Regions from separate parts of the Bartonella sp. P12B genome, predicted to be linked through region 1. Evidence: predicted binding sites of a transcription regulator. Region 1 holds the regulator's gene; each other region holds the start of a gene.

Region 1 (5,653 bases):
TGAACATTGTTTCCAGCAAAAACCGTTTTTTCAAGAAGAACTTTTTTATCTTCTAAAATTTGTAGAACACCAACAGGTTGCCCTAAAACAATCGGTGCCTTTAAAGGACCATGATATTTAATTTTTGCCTTAATATTCATTTTTTTTTCATTCGAGAGCATAAAGCTTATCGGTTCTTTAACAATAAGAGAAACAGAATTTTTTATTCCACCATAAACAGAAGCATGGCCAACCGTCTCTCCCTTTTTGAAAATTGTTTTAAGATCAAAAGCTGTCATTCCCCATTGAAGAATGCGTTCTACTTCCGTTGTACGCCTTTTAGCATCTTGCAAACCATTTATTGCTAAAAAAAGACGTCGTTGATTTTCATAAATGGTAACAACCATTGAACCTCCATCCTTTTCGCTATAGCCAGAACTAAATCCTTCAACGCCAATTTCTTTAGAAATAAGAGGATTTTTGTTCCGTTGAAAAATATTATTCCAAGTAAAGTGAGGTTCACGGTAAATCATGTAGTAATCAGGATACTCATGAACAATATGACGCACTAATGTAATCATATCATGTAATGTTACAAATTGCCCCTCTTCAGGAAGCCCTGTTGCATTAACAAAATGACTATGTGATAATCCAAGTGTTTTAGCTCGCTGATTCATCAGTTTAGCAAAATCAGCCTCACTTCCTGATATTCCTTCAGCGAGAATAATAGCCGCATCATTACCATTGACAATAATTAAACCACGCAGAAGGTCAGAGATACTAATTTCTGTTTTTACTTTTGCAAACATAGTGGTTGTACCAGAAGGTGCTCCACCTTTACGCCAAGCATTTTCACTGACCTTAAATTTCTGTGTAGTGCTTAACGCTCCTTTTTTTAATTGATGAAAAACGACTTCAGCCGTCATCAATTTTGCTAATGAAGCAGGAAAAAAAACAATATCACTTTGTTTTTCAAAAAGTATTGTATCTGTGTTATCATCCAATAACAGTAATGACGACGTAGGAAATTGAAAATTCTGTGCTTTGCCCCCCCCATTTAACGTCAACATCCAAAGTAAGGTAAATAAAACTCTTAATGCTGTATGCATAGCTGCTTCTCCCATATCTAAAGAATCAGCATAAAGAATCTCCTTGTGTAAGAAAAGATTTGTTTTCTGCAAACTGTCATTACAAACTTAGAATAGCTTTCTCTTTTTGCTTATGACTATCAAAATGAACAACACACTATACTCTATTTTTCATTTTTCTTGTAGAATTTATTTTTGATATTTTAATGTACTCGTAAAATGCAAAAATGATACCAAAGTGCATTACCTTTTTTATAGTAACACACAATTTTATTTGTTTTATTTAAGATGAAACATTATTACAATTAACCATTTCTAATTATCTATAATTTGATAATTATATAAAGGTCAGAAAAAACTTGTTTTTTATATGCAACAGCTGTAGCTAATTGACTCTTAGCTTTTTGTTTAACTTATTTATAAAAGCCACTTGATCAAACAGCGGTGGCTTATCAATCAAAACAGGACCAATTTCTGGCAATCTTATAAAAACAGCCTTATTAGGTTGCTTTTGATTATCTGTACTGAATCTTCTTTCTAATGCGGCACTTTCTTTTTCTTTAGACAAATTTGCCAATACCAATGAGGATGAGGCGTAATTTCCTGATGTATAAGAAGCCATTAAATAAGCACCATCATAATGTCCAACTGGTGCTTCAGAGATGTATTCCACTTTAACATTTGCCACACCTGCATTTGCATAACCAAGAATTTCAGCAGCTTGCTTTGATAAATCAATAATTCTATCTTTTATAAAAGGACCACGATCATTAACTCTAACAATGATAGAAGATCCATTTGCTAGATTCGTAACACGAGCATAACTGGGTAAAGGCATTGTTGGATGAGCAGCAGTCAAGAGATTCATATCATAAACCTCACCATTTGCAGTTAAACGCCCATGAAAATCTGAACCATACCATGATGCTTCACCAACACGTTGATAAGTTGGATCATTTTGAGGATAGTACCACTTTCCTTTTATTTGATAAGGTTTACCAACAATGGCTTGCCCACTTCTCTTTTCTTTTGATTGATTTTTTTCACTTAAAGTTTTTTTAGGAAACACAGCAATTTTTACATCTGTTGGCTTATTATTATGATAATAACTCTTTACTCCAAAAAATGCTGTTTGGCTTGCACAGCAAGATACCAATAACTGAGAAACAGCTACTACAGAAACAAATTGAAATGTTGAATTAAGAATGGAAGTAAACTTCTCTTTGCTAATTAAAAGCATCTGTCAGCCCGCTTATTTTTATTGCTATACTGCGAAAACCACATCGCACATTCGCGCAATAGGGAAATTCACATTTCTGGATGATTCCCCTCGCGCGCTTATAGTATCTTGAAAAAGCATCTGCTATCAAGAAATTAATACAACATTAATCTTTTTATGATTTTTCGCAGGAAAAAGATACAATACAATAGACATTGTGTTCAATTAAAAAATAAAAAAATCAATATATTAATAAAAAATATAATCACATAATATAAACTGTGAATAAATATGCTGATTCTGCAAGATAAGCGATAAAACTCTCTGATTAACGTAGAAAAACTATAATCACTGGAGCAATTTAATAATTACGTATCATTTTTCTGGAATTTTAAAATGCTGCTATTGGTGAGCGCGCAGGGATTCGAACCCTGGACCTACTGATTAAAAGTCAGTTGCTCTACCAGCTGAGCTACGCGCTCCCAAACAAGTCAAGTCGCTTGTAGAAAGTGAATGGAACATACGGTCGACTTTTCATTTGGTCAACACCTTTCGAAAAAAAATATTATATTTTGTTTAGTTATCAATACTTTTATGTTTCCCCCTATTCCTCATCACTGTAATAATATAAAATTCTCTTCCTTCCGAATTTGAATAAAAGGAATAATTTTAAAATATAGGAAACGTATGTAGAAACAGGTAAATGAATTTTACAAATAATAAAAACGAACAATAAAAAAGTGATTCTACTGTCTTTAGATGTTTTTCCAACTTTCTAACATGAGCATGGCGTTGGTAAGGTTATAATTTCCATGGACTGGAAGCTTATTCTTATATAAAAATAGAGGAAACATAAAACAGAATTTCAGCATAACTAAAATGATGTTCTAAAATATCAGTCGTGACGATAAAAAGATTATCGTTTAATGTTTTATAGAGTTATAAATACTTATCCTAAAAAAAGAAAAACTGAAATAATATATAAAATTATTCTAAATATACAAAGAATTTTCAATCTTTTTCAAATTTACAGGATGCTTTTTAACTGAAATATTTTATAATAGGATTTATTTTAAGGTAATTTATCTCACTTTATATAAGTAAATCATATAAAAATAATAGATTGCAAATATTTTATATTTATAAAATGAAATTTTAAATTATAGTATATTATATTATTAATATAAAAAATAAAGTAAATTTGTTTGATGCAGTTTCCAAAAAAATGTATAATATTTATAGATTAATATATCTTATCTTCCTTTTTTTCTCATATTTGATGTTTTTAACTGGAATATTGAATGTTAACATGTAAACAATATGAATTACTTTTGTTCATTCATAATCATATAAAAGAAACCGGTGTATCTCCTTCCTTCGAAGAAATGAAAATTGCATTGGAGCTTTCGTCAAAGTCTGGCGTTCATAAGCTTATTATAGCCTTAGCTCAACGAGGTTTTATACGCCGCTTGCCCAATCGTGTCCGCGCAATAGAAGTAATTCGACTTCCAGAAAAAATAACATTTAATCTTTCTTTAGCGCGTAAAATTTCTCCAATTATGATGGAAAAAAACAAAAGAAAAATATTTAAAAACTTAAATGATCTTGATAATTTTGAGATAGAAGAGAAAAAGAATATCACTATCCCTATTATGGGCCGTATTGCTGCAAGTATGCCTGTCTCCGCTATATCACAACAAATAAATACGCTTTCTTTACCACAAGAGATGATTAATTCGGGTGAGCACTATGCTTTAGAAGTTAAAGATAATTCTATGATTGAAGCTGGTATTCTTGATAAAGATACTATAATTGTTAAACGTCAAAATACTGCGATAACAGGTGAAATTGTTGTGGCGTTTATTGACAAAGAAGAAGCAACTTTAAAACGTTATCGACGCAATGGGGGTTCCATTGCACTGGAGGCAGCAAACCCTCATTACGAAACACGCATATATGAATCGGAGCGTATACAGATACAAGGTAAAATTATCGGACTTATTCGCAAATATTAAAAAATAAATTGCACACATATCAAAAATAAAGAAAACTTTTTATTCTTAATAATTTAAAAAATAATAAATAAAATTTAATCGTTATAAAATTGCAAGATATATCATGGCAGCACCTCGTATTAGTTTTGTCTCCCTCGGATGCCCAAAAGCACTCGTAGATTCTGAACGAATTATTACAAAACTACGCTCTGAAGGTTATGAAATTTCACGTAAGCATCAAGGTGCTGATCTCGTTATTGTGAATACCTGTGGTTTTCTTGATTCTGCTCGAAAGGAATCATTAGCTAATATTGATGAAGCCCTCAAAGAAAATGGAAAAGTTATTGTAACTGGATGTCTAGGTGCTGATCCTGATGTTATTCGTCAAGCACACCCTAATGTATTAGCTATTACAGGACCGCAGGACTATCAAAGTGTTATACAAGCTGTTCATTCAGTAATTCTTCCAGTTCATGATCCCTTTATCGATTTAGTTCCTCCGCAAGGTATTCGCTTAACTCCTCGCCATTATGCTTACTTAAAAATTTCTGAAGGATGTTCTAATCGCTGTAGCTTTTGTATTATCCCTACTCTACGTGGTGACCTTACTTCACGCCCCATCAATGATGTTCTTCGAGAAGCGGAAAAACTTGTACAGGCCGGTGTAAAAGAGCTTTTGGTTATCTCACAAGATACCAGTGCTTATGGCATTGATATGAAATATTCCGAAAGTTCTTGGAAAGATCGCACAATAAAAACTAAATTTTTTGATCTTTGTCGCGAACTAGGCAATATGGGTATTTGGATACGCATGCATTATGTTTATCCTTATCCTCATGTAGATGAAGTTATTGAGCTTATGGCAGAAAAAAAGATTCTTCCTTATTTGGATATCCCTTTTCAGCACGCGTCACCAACCGTTTTACGCAATATGAAACGTCCTGCTCTTATGGAAAAAACTAATCGTAGAATTGAAAAGTGGAGAAAAATTTGTCCAGATCTCACTTTACGATCAACATTTATTGTAGGTTTTCCAGGCGAAACGAATGAAGATTTTAATATGCTTCTCGAATGGCTAGAGGAAGTAAAAATTGAACGTGCTGGCTGTTTTCAATACGAAGAAGTAAAAGGTGCTGCCGCAAATAATTTAGGATTAGAAAAAATTTCTGAAGAAGTAAAAAAAAGCCGCTGGCATCGTTTTATGGCCAAACAACAACAAATTTCTACCCACCTTTTAAAGAAAAAAATTGGAAGAAGACTTCAAGTTCTGATCGATGAAAGTCAAGGAAAAATTGCTAAAGGTCGAAGTCAATATGATGCTCCAGAAGTAGATGGTGTTGTGCATATATCATCACGACGACCATTACGTGTTG
Region 2 (5,653 bases), on a different contig from region 1:
ATGCGTTTTTCTGATCATGTGATCCAAGAACTTTTGGAGATGACTTGGTGGAATTGGCCGCTTGATAAAATTTATAACGCATTGCCTGATATGCAAAATCTTCCAATCGAGGTTTTTATTCGAAAATGGAAAGAGCGTTCAAAATAAAATAAAAAAATAGTTTTTGTCTGGGGATGTGATACCATTATGTTGATGCTAAGCTTTGTTTACAAAATTATCGAGGACACGTTTTTCTCCCGCTTTCTCAAACATAATGGTTAATTTATGACCATCTATTGCTGTGATATGACCATAACCGAATTTTATATGAAAAATCCGATCATTGATGGCAAAATTTGAAGGGGTTTCAGAGACTGATTGGGCAAGAACTTTTCCTTCAATGTTTTTTTGTGTGCGCTTCTGTTTTGGTGTAGTAGAATCATTATAAAATGAACCATGATGTTTAACAGAAGATTTCCCATACCCCCCATAAGAGGTCTCCATTTTTATAACTTCTATATGTTCTTCTGGTAATTCATTAAGAAAACGCGAGGGTATTGTGTTTTGCCAAAGTCCATGGACTCTTCGATTAGAGACAAACCATATATGCAAATGTTTTTTTGCTCTCGTCAATCCTACATAAGCTAGTCGCCGTTCTTCTTCTAAACCTGAACGGCCGCCTTCATCCAGTGAGCGCTGATGAGGAAAGAGACCTTCTTCCCAACCAGGAAGGAAAACTGTTTCAAATTCAAGCCCTTTGGCTGAATGAAGAGTCATGATGTTAACAGCATCAGTATTTTCATTGTTTTCAGCATCCATTACGAGTGCAACATGTTCTAAAAAGCTATGAAGACTTTCAAATTGTTCCATGGAGCGAACCATTTCTTTAAGATTTTCTAGCCGTGTTGGTGCTTCTGGTGAACGATCTTCTAACCACATGGTAGTGTAGCCTGAATCCTCAAGAATTGTTTCAGTAAGTTCTCTATGGGGTGTGCTTTGCAGCATATTTTGCCAGCATCGAAAGTTTTCAATAACGCTTCGCAAAGCACTGCGTGCTTTAGGTTTTAGTTCGTCCGTTTCAATTATTGCAGCTGCGGCAGAAAAAAGAGGAATAGCGCGTGCCCGTGCACTTTCATAAAGAATGCGTAGAGTTGCATTGCCTAAGCCGCGTCTAGGTGTATTAATAATGCGTTCAAAAGCTAAGTCATCTGCTGGTTGGACGACAACGCGTAAATAAGCCATCGCATCACGTATTTCCATTCGTTCATAAAAGCGCGGACCACCAATGACGCGGTAGTTAAGACCAAGTGTTACAAAACGATCTTCAAATTCACGCATCTGAAATGATGCGCGCACCAATATAGCCATATGATTTAATGAATGGCCAGTCTGTTGTGCCCGTTCAATTTCTTCTCCAATTGCACGTGCTTCCTCTTTCGAATCCCATGCTGCATGAACTTTTACTTTTTCTTCTTCGGTATTTATTTGATCAGAAAAAAGTGTTTTTCCAAGTCTTTCTTGGTTATGAGAAATGAGATGAGAAGCGGTTTTGAGAATGTGTGATGTTGAACGATAATTGCGTTCTAAACGGATAATTTTTGCAGGAGGAAAATCTTTCTCAAAACGTAAGATATTATCGACTTTAGCACCACGCCATCCGTAAATGGATTGGTCATCATCGCCAACACAACAAAGGTTGACATGTTGTCTTTCTGGCTGTTGTGCCAAAAGGCGAAGCCAAAGATATTGTACTGTGTTGGTATCTTGATATTCATCAACAAGAATATAGCGAAATTTGGAGTGATATTCCCGAAGAATATCTGGATTATGTTGGAAAATAGAGAGTGGATGAAGTAAGAGATCGCCAAAATCACAGGCATTAAGGCTTTTTAATCTCTCTTGATAGAGATGGTAAAGTTTACGTCCCATACCCTTACCAAAGGAATGAGAATCGTCTTCTGAAATATGTTCTGGTGAAAGCCCTTGATTTTTCCAAGAATCAATCATTATAGTAAGATTCTTGGCGGGCCAACGTTTATCGTCCAATCTTTCAGCTTGAATAAGCTGTTTTAAAAGCCTAGTAACATCATCGCTATCAAGAATTGTAAAGTTGCTTTTTAAGCCAACAAGTTCTGCGTGACGGCGCAAAATTTTTGCCCCCGTGGAATGAAAAGTTCCAAGCCAAGGCATGCCTTCAACAATTTCACCAATAAGTGTGCCAATGCGCATTTTCATTTCACGTGCTGCTTTGTTGGTGAAGGTTACAGCAAGTATTTGCTTAGGAGAGGCAAGCCCAGAGCGTAAAATGTGAGAAATGCGGGTTGTTAAAACACGCGTTTTTCCAGTACCAGCACCCGCAAGAACTAAAAGAGGTCCTTCTGTATTCATGACGGCTTGTTGTTGCTCTGGATTGAGTTGTTGTAAATAATCGCCATCACATTGCGTTTTTTCTTTTTCTTTTACAGTAGGCATAGTGGCTCTAGAACTCTTTTCATTATGGAGAGGGGAGGCTTATCTTCAAAGAATGGTATGGGATCAAGAAAATTGTTCATTATACATTTTGTGTAGTACTTTTTTCATCTGAATGCTAGGTCCAAAAAAACATACTCTCTTCGGTTGAATAAGGGACAGAGATTTTAAAAACTAAAACAAATATTAAAAGCGTTGGGTGAGAACGCTTTGAAGTGCATAAATGCGTAACGAAGACGAAAGATTTACTTCTGGTGGTCTTTTGCTATCAATATCGGTGATAATAAAGGCTAAAGATTGTTTTTTTTTGTGCGCTATGGTTTTGAGGATATCTAGAAATGGTTGTTCTAAAGATACGCTTGTTGCATGTCCATCAATACGGACAGATATTTTTCGCAAAATTACTTTTGACCAATCGATGAAAGTATCTTCATGCATTCTTTTTATTCTTATTCCTCGCGCTCTAAATAATTTTGATCAAGAAATTTTTGCGTTTTTAAAGATTCTTTTTGCTCGAAAAGTTTTTCAGCTTTTGTTCTTCCAAAACGATAGCGTCTTTCTTCTGCATGAACAGCTTGTTCTGCACGCTTTTTCTGTTTTCGAAATTGACGAAGATTAATGATTTTAGTCATGAAACACTTATTTTTTGCGAAAAGAATCTAAAGAAACAACATCAGCACTTGGTTTGATATCATTGTTTGAGGGATCTGTATTTGGACTAGGATTTTGTTCTTTTATAAGCGAGTTCTCTTTTTTTTGTTTGTCTGATAGAACCGTCGGTGTACTTGGAGCATTTTCTGAATTTTTGTCTTCTCCAGAAGTAAGGTTCGAGGGGAGATCAAATGCTGCTTCAAATGCTGCTATAGGGTCATAAAAGACTTGAATAGAGGTAAAAGGAATTACAAGTTTTTCGCTAATTTCTCTAAAGGAAAGTGTTACTTCGAAGGCATGCTCTGAAACACTTAAATCTCTAAACTGATGTTGTAAGACGATTGTCATTTGCTCTGGGTACCGACTTTTTAGACGAGGAGAGATTTTTACGCCTGGGGCATTGGTCAAAAAAGTAATAAAAAAATGATGATTTCCTGGAAGTCCTGCTTTGGCAACTTCCGATAAAACTTTACGGATAACCCCACGAAGTGCATCCTGAACGAGAATATCGTAACGGACTTGATCTTGAACCATCGAAGCTTTCCTTTTATTTCATACGATAGATGAGCGTGCGGAGTATTTTGCTATAGAATGTCTTTTTAAGCTAGCAATATTTTGTCTCATATGTACTTAAATCACTCAAAAAATGATATGAAATTTTATGACAAAAAATGTCTCGAAGATCAATTGATCGTCTTTATAAAGGTGAAGGCTTCTGTTGCCAGGTGCCTCCGAACCCCGCTTAAACCTGCGACGGTTTAAGGCTTAATTTGAAGCATTCACACCACCTTAAGCGGCGAGACGTGCTTCCGCATAGTTGTCATTTGCAACTACTCATTTAGCCCGATAACGGTGGTACTATGCCGAGTAAAAGAGCAATCTTTACACTCTTGTCGATCCTATTTCGCCCCCATCAAAGTATAATTTTGTATTATATTTTGGTGGAGGCGCCGGGTACCGCCCCCGGGTCCAATAAGTTTATTCCATTGTCCATTTATTACCATAGCTGGCAAGCCAGCACTTTAAATATAGATGAAGACGAGTCTTTAGAAAAGGGGGGTTGTTAATATTTTTAATCCTCTAATTATTATGAGAAGCTCTGTGATGCGGTTGTAGAGTACAGTCGCTAATTTTTGGAGAGGAGAGGGTGCAAAATGACCAATGATCTAGCAGATATTAAATTATATGACCAAAATCCCGATGAGGCTGCAATAGAACGGCTAAGACATCGCTTAGCTTTGGTGATGAAAAAACAGGATGCATCACTGGTTGCTACATCGGATCCAAAAGAGTTAGAACGCGTTGAAAAATGGGTTCGAGATGTATTAGGCGCGGATGAGCAGAGTGCTAAGAAGGCTGTGTCAAAAGTTGCGGAAATGATGTCTGGAGATCGCAGAAAAAGCCGTATGACCTTTTATTATTTGGTCGCCAAGCAATTAAATGCACTTGATAAAGTTTAAACAATTTTAAACTAAATTTTGCTCAAGAACAAGAAAGCTCAAAATTCTTTGAGCTTTTTTGTTTAGCATAGAGGATTAATTGGTTTCGTCTTCTTGAAGATATCCTCCTTTGCTCATATCCGGTATAAAGAGGGTAGCAATGAATGCCATGATCATCACGCCGATTACGTAAAAATAAAAGAGTGATTCATGTCCCATATTTTTTAATCCGAGTGCTACATATTCGGCAGAACCACCAAGTAATGCATTCCCAATAGCATGAGAGAGACCAACTCCTAATGCTCGTACTGAGGAAGGAAACATTGCTGATTTTACGACACCAGAGATGGATGTATACATGCTCATAATACAGAATATTCCAATAATGGTTGACAACGCAATCCATGGATTATGCGTATGACCGATTATGAGAAGTCCAGGAATTGTAAAGAGAGTAGAAAGTGCACTCCAAAGGATAAGTAAATTTTTTGTGCCAATTTTATCAGCTAGGATACCAAATAGGGGTTGAAGGAGTATGAAAATAAAGAGTGCAGCAGTCATCAAAGTTGTTGCGGTATGTTTATCAAATCCGGTGGTTGTGATGAGATATTTTTGCATATAAGTCGTACAGGTGTAAAATGTAAGAGATCCTCCAGAGGCGAAGATAACAATAACAAAGAAAGCTTTTGAATGTTTGCTGAAAAGCTCTTTCAGACTTCCCGTTCGTTTTCTAGAACGGCTTTCTTTCGTGGTTGTTTCATGAAGCGAACGACGGAGATAAAGTGCAACGAGTGCTGCTAATCCACCAATCGCAAAAGGGATACGCCAGCCCCATGCTCTTAATTGGTCTTCCGTTAGATAAAGTGCCAAAATGAAGATAATAAAACTCCCTAAAAGTTGACCAGTAATAAGCGTACCAGATTGGAAAGAAGCAAAGAGACCACGATGATTTTTAAGAGAAATTTCGCTTATATAAGTTGCAGCTGTACCATATTCACCACCGGCTGAAAGTCCTTGCATCATTCGGATGAGGAGCAGAAAAATTGCGGCAGTTATCCCTAAAGTTTCATAAGTTGGAAGGATGGCAATGAGGAAAGAGCCTCCACACATCATAA
Region 3 (5,653 bases), 120 kb from region 1:
AGATAAAAGAGGAGCAGAAGAAGTTCATCTTGATATGTTGTCGACTATTATTTTGCCAAATGTTCCAGAATTTGTTGCCCCCATTATTTATGCTTTACCCATTCAATTAATCGCATACCATACCGCTGTTTTATTGGGAACAGATGTTGACCAGCCCCGTAATTTGGCAAAATCAGTCACTGTTGAGTAAAAATGAATTTTGTATTTTTGCAATTTTTGAGCAATAATTAAGGGGATAATAAATTAATTTATAATAATCATTTGTTATTTTCTCTATTGAACGAGGATATTGAATATAGGGGTATTTTTCATTTAACTTCTTCCGTCTCAGAATCTCAAAAATATTTTCTTGATTTTCACAAAAGAGAACAGATGTGTAAAGAGAAAACAGTTTTAGAAAAGCTAGATATTGTCTCTCTTTTACTGGTTTTCATGCAAAAGAACTGCAACCTTGAAGGTCAGGAGATCTAGAATGATGTTATTGGCTTATGTTACACCACAAGTAGTAAGGTCGATTATGGACAAAGGGATCTTGCATTATATCATTTACAGTTGGTTAGAGAGCGAACAGAGAGTTGTTAAACGGATATGTAAACCTGTGTCTTTTTTATTATTATCCTGCTCGTAATAAACGCGTGGCGTCGTCTCGTCCGAAAAGATAAAGAAGCAAACGTAAAGTTTGTCCTCGCTCAGAAGAAAGATTAGGATCACGTTGCAAAAATAAACGTGCATCTCTTCTTGCTATTGATAAAAGATCACCATGGACTGCGAGGTTTGCCATGTGGAACTCCGGCATACCGGATTGTTTTGTTCCTAAAAGCTCTCCTTCCCCTCGCAGACGCCAGTCTTCTTCAGCAATTTTAAAGCCATCTTCTGTATTGCGTATAATATTAAGACGCTCTGCGGCCATTTTTGTTAAAGGATCTTTGTAGAGCAAAATACAGGAGGATTTTTTTTCTCCTCGTCCAACACGTCCACGCAATTGGTGCAATTGTGAAAGACCGAAATGTTCTGCATGTTCTATAATAATGATTGAAGCGTCAGGAATATCTACACCGACTTCAATAACTGTGGTTGCGACTAAAATACGAATATCTCCACATTTAAAAGATGCCATAGCGGCTTCTTTTTTATCTGTAGACATTTTCCCATGGATCATACCAACTCGTGTACCAAATCGCTCTTGGAGAAGAGCAAAACGACTTTCAATTGAAGTGAGTTCAAGAGTGGTAGATTCTTCTACTAAAGGACAAATCCAATAGAGTTTTTCACCTTTTTCTAAGGCAATAGTAATTCGTTCGATGAGTTCATTAAGACGTTTTAAAGAAAGTGTTGCCGTTGTAATTGGTTGTCGTCCAATTGGTTTTTCAGTAATTTGGGAAACATCCATATCACCAAAAGCTGTTAAGACGAGGGTCCGTGGAATAGGGGTGGCAGTCATTACCAGCATATCAGGTTTATGGCCTTTTGCTGTAAGGGCAAGACGTTGGTGTACACCAAAACGGTGTTGCTCATCAATAATGGCTAAGGCAAGGTTATTGTAAGAAACACTGTTTTGTATGAGGGCATGGGTTCCGATAATAAGGGAAGCTTGACCTGATATAATATCGTTTAAAATATTTTTGCGCAATTTTCCTTTTTCTCGTCCCGTTAAAAGAACTGTTCGTAGTCCAATCTTTTCAGCAAGAGGTGCAATTTTTGCAAAATGTTGCCTAGCGAGAACTTCTGTAGGCGCCATTAAAGCTGATTGACTTGAATTTTCAGCAATTTGTGTCATTGCCATGAGGGCAACAACGGTTTTTCCTGATCCCACATCACCTTGGAGAAGTCTTAACATTGGTTCTGGTGAAGCAAGATCATTTGCAATCTCTTGTATTGCTTTTATTTGTCCATTTGTCAGCTGGAAGGGAAGGGCTTTCAGCAGTTTTTGAGTGTAAGCTCCTGTTGGTGGCCGAGAAGTTCCAGAAAGAGATTTGGTTTTTAAACGCAGTAAGCCAAGCGCCAGTTGACAAGCGAGCAATTCATCATAGGCAAGACGTTTGCGTGCTGTACTTTCTAAGTTTAAATCAGCAAGATCGATGGGCGCATGGATGCGGCGTAAAGCAACAGGAAAAGAGGAAAAGTTTTGTTGCTTTTTCACGCTTTCTTCTATCCATTCTGGTAAGAGAGGAATATAATCTAAAGCATTTTGTATTGCACGTCTTAGTGTTTTTGCGGATAATCCGGCGGTAGAGGGGTAAATAGGTTCAATGAAGGGAATTTGATTTTCTTGCTCACTTGGTACGATATAATCGGGATGGACCATTGAAAGTTGTCCATTAAACCGTTCAACTTTCCCTGATACAATGACTTTCTTTCCTTCCGGTAGTTGTCTCTTTAGCCAAGAATGTTGTGCATGAAAAAAGACTAAATTTATTTCTCCCGTTGGATCGTGTGCAGTGACGCGATAGGGTAAACGTTTACGACCAATTGGTGGTGGTTGATGTTGGTCAATAACAATTTCGAGAGTGAGAGTGATCCCCTCTTGTGCACAAGCAATGCTAGGACATCTTCTACGATCTATAACGGAGTGAGGCATTAATTGCAGGAGATCAATAAGGGTAATTTCATGTTGTGTAGGATTAATATTTAAGACTTTAGCCAGTAAACTATATATTTTAGGAGTAATCCCAGAAAGGGTGCGGATAGAAATAAAAAAAGGTGTAATAAGGCTTGGAGGCATGAGGAAATTTATCCTGCTCTTGTTATTTTTTCTAGTCCTTTAAAAGAGCTTTTTGGGGATAATTTATAGAAGAGGATTTTTTATTTACACTTTAAAATTTGAAGCAGAAAAATTAATGTTTTAAAATGTTTAGAATAAAAATTGTAAAAAAAGAATATCAATATTGGTCATATTCTCTCTCTTTTTCTCTTTGTGTATTTATTTGCTGTGCATAGAGATATTTTCTTAATGGAAGTCTTCTGTAAATATCATAAAAATAAAATGTCTTGTGAAGGCGCTGAATTCCATATGCTGAGTGATGCGTTTATAGATTCAAGGGTATAATAAAGTTAGAATATTTTCTAGTATAGACAAATAGCAGTTGCGATTTGGTATTTATTTTGTTGTAGGAAATTTAAGAGTGGCAGAAGATAAAAGTAAAACACGAGATAAAAAAAAATCTCTTCCTCGCTTTATTCATTTAAGGGTGCACTCTGCCTACTCATTGCTCGAAGGGGCTTTAAAAATTCCACAAATAATTCAACATGCGATTTCAGATCATACACCAGCAATTGCTATTACAGATACGAATAATTTATTTGGTGCTTTGGAGTTTTCACAATATTGTTTTTCTCAAGGGATTCAGCCTATTGTTGGTTGTCAGCTCGCGGTTGATTTTGGTGATGAACATGACAATCGAAGTTTTGCTAAAGGGCGCCATTCTTCTGATTTTTGCTCTGTTGTTTTGTTAGCTGCAAGCGAGGCTGGTTATGCTCATCTGGTTCGCCTTGTTAGCCGTGCTTACCTTGATAAGTGCGACACTGATCCTCCTCATATTAAAATGGATTGGCTGTCGTCACACAGTGAAGGAATAATTGCTTTAACAGGTGGCAAGGGAGGCCCACTTAATTTTTCTTTGGCAGAAGGTAGAAAAGAACGTGCTGTTGAACGTTTGATTTCTTTAAGAAAAATTTTTGCTAATCGTCTTTATATGGAATTACAGCGACATGGCTCTTTTGATCAACAAGTAGAAGATACGCTTCTTGAATTGGCGTATAAATATGAAATTCCTCTTGTTGCAACCAATGAAGCTTTTTTTCTGAATAGGCAAGGGTATGAAGCACATGATGCACTGATGGCAGTTGCAGAAGGGCAAATTGTTTCTAATCCAGAGCGTAAACGTGTAACACCAGATCATTATTTGAAGTCACAAGATGAAATGGTTGCATTATTTTCTGATCTTCCAGAAGCTTTGGAGAACAGCGTTGAAATTGCATTGCGTTGTCATACTGCTACCCCTATTAGAAAACCAATTTTGCCGCGTTTTGTAGAGAAGTCTATTGATTCAAATCGTGCTTTAGAAGTAGAAGATAGGGAATTACTAAATCAGGCTAAGGCTGGTTTAAAAATGCGGCTTGAGACAGTTGGATTGGCCGAAGGATATACAATTGCAGATTATGAGCAGCGGCTTGATTATGAAGTTTCCGTTATTACGCGCATGCAGTTTTCTGGCTATTTTCTTATCGTTTCAGATTTTATAAAATGGGCGAAGTCTCATGATATCCCTGTTGGTCCTGGGCGTGGTTCTGGTGCTGGTTCACTTGTTGCTTATGCGTTGACTATTACCGATGTTGATCCATTACGTTTTTCTCTTCTCTTTGAACGTTTTCTTAATCCAGATCGTGTTTCTATGCCGGATTTCGATATTGACTTTTGTCAAGAGCGACGCGAAGAGGTTATTCATTATGTTCAGGAAAAATATGGACGCGATCAAGTTGCCCAAATTATTACCTTTGGTAAATTACAAGCGCGTGCCGTGTTGCGTGATGTTGGACGTGTTTTAGAAGTACCTTATCGTCAGGTGGATTATCTTACGAAATTAGTTCCTGCTACACCTGGAAGCCAAGTTGAATTGGCTGATGCTATCAAGGATGAGCCTAAATTTGAGGAGGAAAAGAAAAAAGACCCTGTCATTGGGCGCACATTAGATATAGCGCTTCAACTGGAGGGGCTTTATCGTCATGCATCAACCCATGCGGCAGGGATTGTTATTGGTGATCGTCCACTGTCAGAGCTTGTTCCAATGTATCGCGATCCTCGTTCTGATATGCCTGTAACACAATTTAATATGAAATATGTTGAACAGGCGGGGCTCGTAAAATTTGATTTTCTGGGATTAAAAACACTGACTATTTTGAAAATGGCGGTAGATTTTGTTGCACGGAAGGGCATTAAAATAGAGTTGTCGAATATCTCTCTCAATGATGAAATGACCTATGCTATGATGGCACGTGGCGAAACAGTTGGCGTGTTTCAAGTGGAAAGTTCTGGTATGCGTAAGGCGCTGATTGGGATGAAACCAGATCGTATTGAAGATATTATTGCTCTTGTCGCCCTTTATCGCCCTGGTCCAATGGAGAATATTCCAACCTATAATGCACGCAAACACGGGGAAGAAGAAATTGCTTCTATTCATCCTAAAATAGATCCTCTGATTAAAGAAACACAAGGTGTTATTGTTTATCAGGAACAAGTGATGCAGATTGCTCAGGTTCTTGCTGGTTATTCGCTTGGAGAAGCGGATTTATTGCGTCGCGCTATGGGTAAAAAGATTCATAAGGAAATGCAAAAACAGCGTACGCGTTTTGTGAATGGGGCTATTGCTAACGGTGTTGATAAGGATCAGGCTGATATTATTTTTGATCTTTTAGCAAAATTTGCAGATTACGGTTTTAATAAGTCACATGCCGCTGCTTACGCAATTGTTTCCTACCAAACAGCTTATATGAAAGCACATTATCCAGTTGAGTTCTTAGCCGCTTCAATGACGTATGATATGACAAATACAGAGAAGTTAAATGATTTCCGGCGTGAAGCATTAAGATTAGGTATTAAGGTTGTTGCACCTTGTGTGCAAACATCACATCGAGTTTTTGAAGTTGGTGATAGCTG

What was found. Region 1 encodes LexA, which represses DNA repair genes until DNA is damaged. Its sites were predicted from a motif close to TGTTCNNNNTGTGTTCNG; they were not measured.
Region 2: AC0QT1_RS06005 (ATP-dependent helicase) is a predicted target of LexA. The motif match lies at 2,525-2,542, and genes of this name have one in related genera.
Region 3: dnaE (DNA polymerase III subunit alpha) is a predicted target of LexA. The motif match lies at 2,905-2,922, and genes of this name have one in related genera.

What each region holds. Positions count from the first base shown of each region.
Region 1 is NZ_JBTTDI010000003.1:197,873-203,525, forward strand. Features, by position in the region: gene AC0QT1_RS03550 (D-alanyl-D-alanine carboxypeptidase family protein) at 1-1,088, opposite strand, end outside; gene AC0QT1_RS03555 (septal ring lytic transglycosylase RlpA family protein) at 1,453-2,307, opposite strand; tRNA gene AC0QT1_RS03560 (tRNA-Lys) at 2,693-2,768, opposite strand; gene lexA (transcriptional repressor LexA) at 3,588-4,301, shown strand; gene rimO (30S ribosomal protein S12 methylthiotransferase RimO) at 4,405-5,653, shown strand, end outside.
Region 2 is NZ_JBTTDI010000007.1:43,606-49,258, reverse strand. Features, by position in the region: gene AC0QT1_RS06010 (DapH/DapD/GlmU-related protein) at 1-147, shown strand, start outside; gene AC0QT1_RS06005 (ATP-dependent helicase) at 196-2,451, opposite strand; gene AC0QT1_RS06000 (ribbon-helix-helix domain-containing protein) at 2,635-2,886, opposite strand; gene AC0QT1_RS05995 (DUF4169 family protein) at 2,898-3,080, opposite strand; gene AC0QT1_RS05990 (SspB family protein) at 3,088-3,633, opposite strand; RNA gene ssrA (transfer-messenger RNA) at 3,804-4,157, opposite strand; gene AC0QT1_RS05980 (DUF2853 family protein) at 4,254-4,559, shown strand; gene AC0QT1_RS05975 (MFS family transporter) at 4,635-5,653, opposite strand, start outside.
Region 3 is NZ_JBTTDI010000003.1:77,704-83,356, forward strand. Features, by position in the region: gene glmS (glutamine--fructose-6-phosphate transaminase (isomerizing)) at 1-190, shown strand, start outside; gene recG (ATP-dependent DNA helicase RecG) at 614-2,722, opposite strand; gene dnaE (DNA polymerase III subunit alpha) at 3,123-5,653, shown strand, end outside.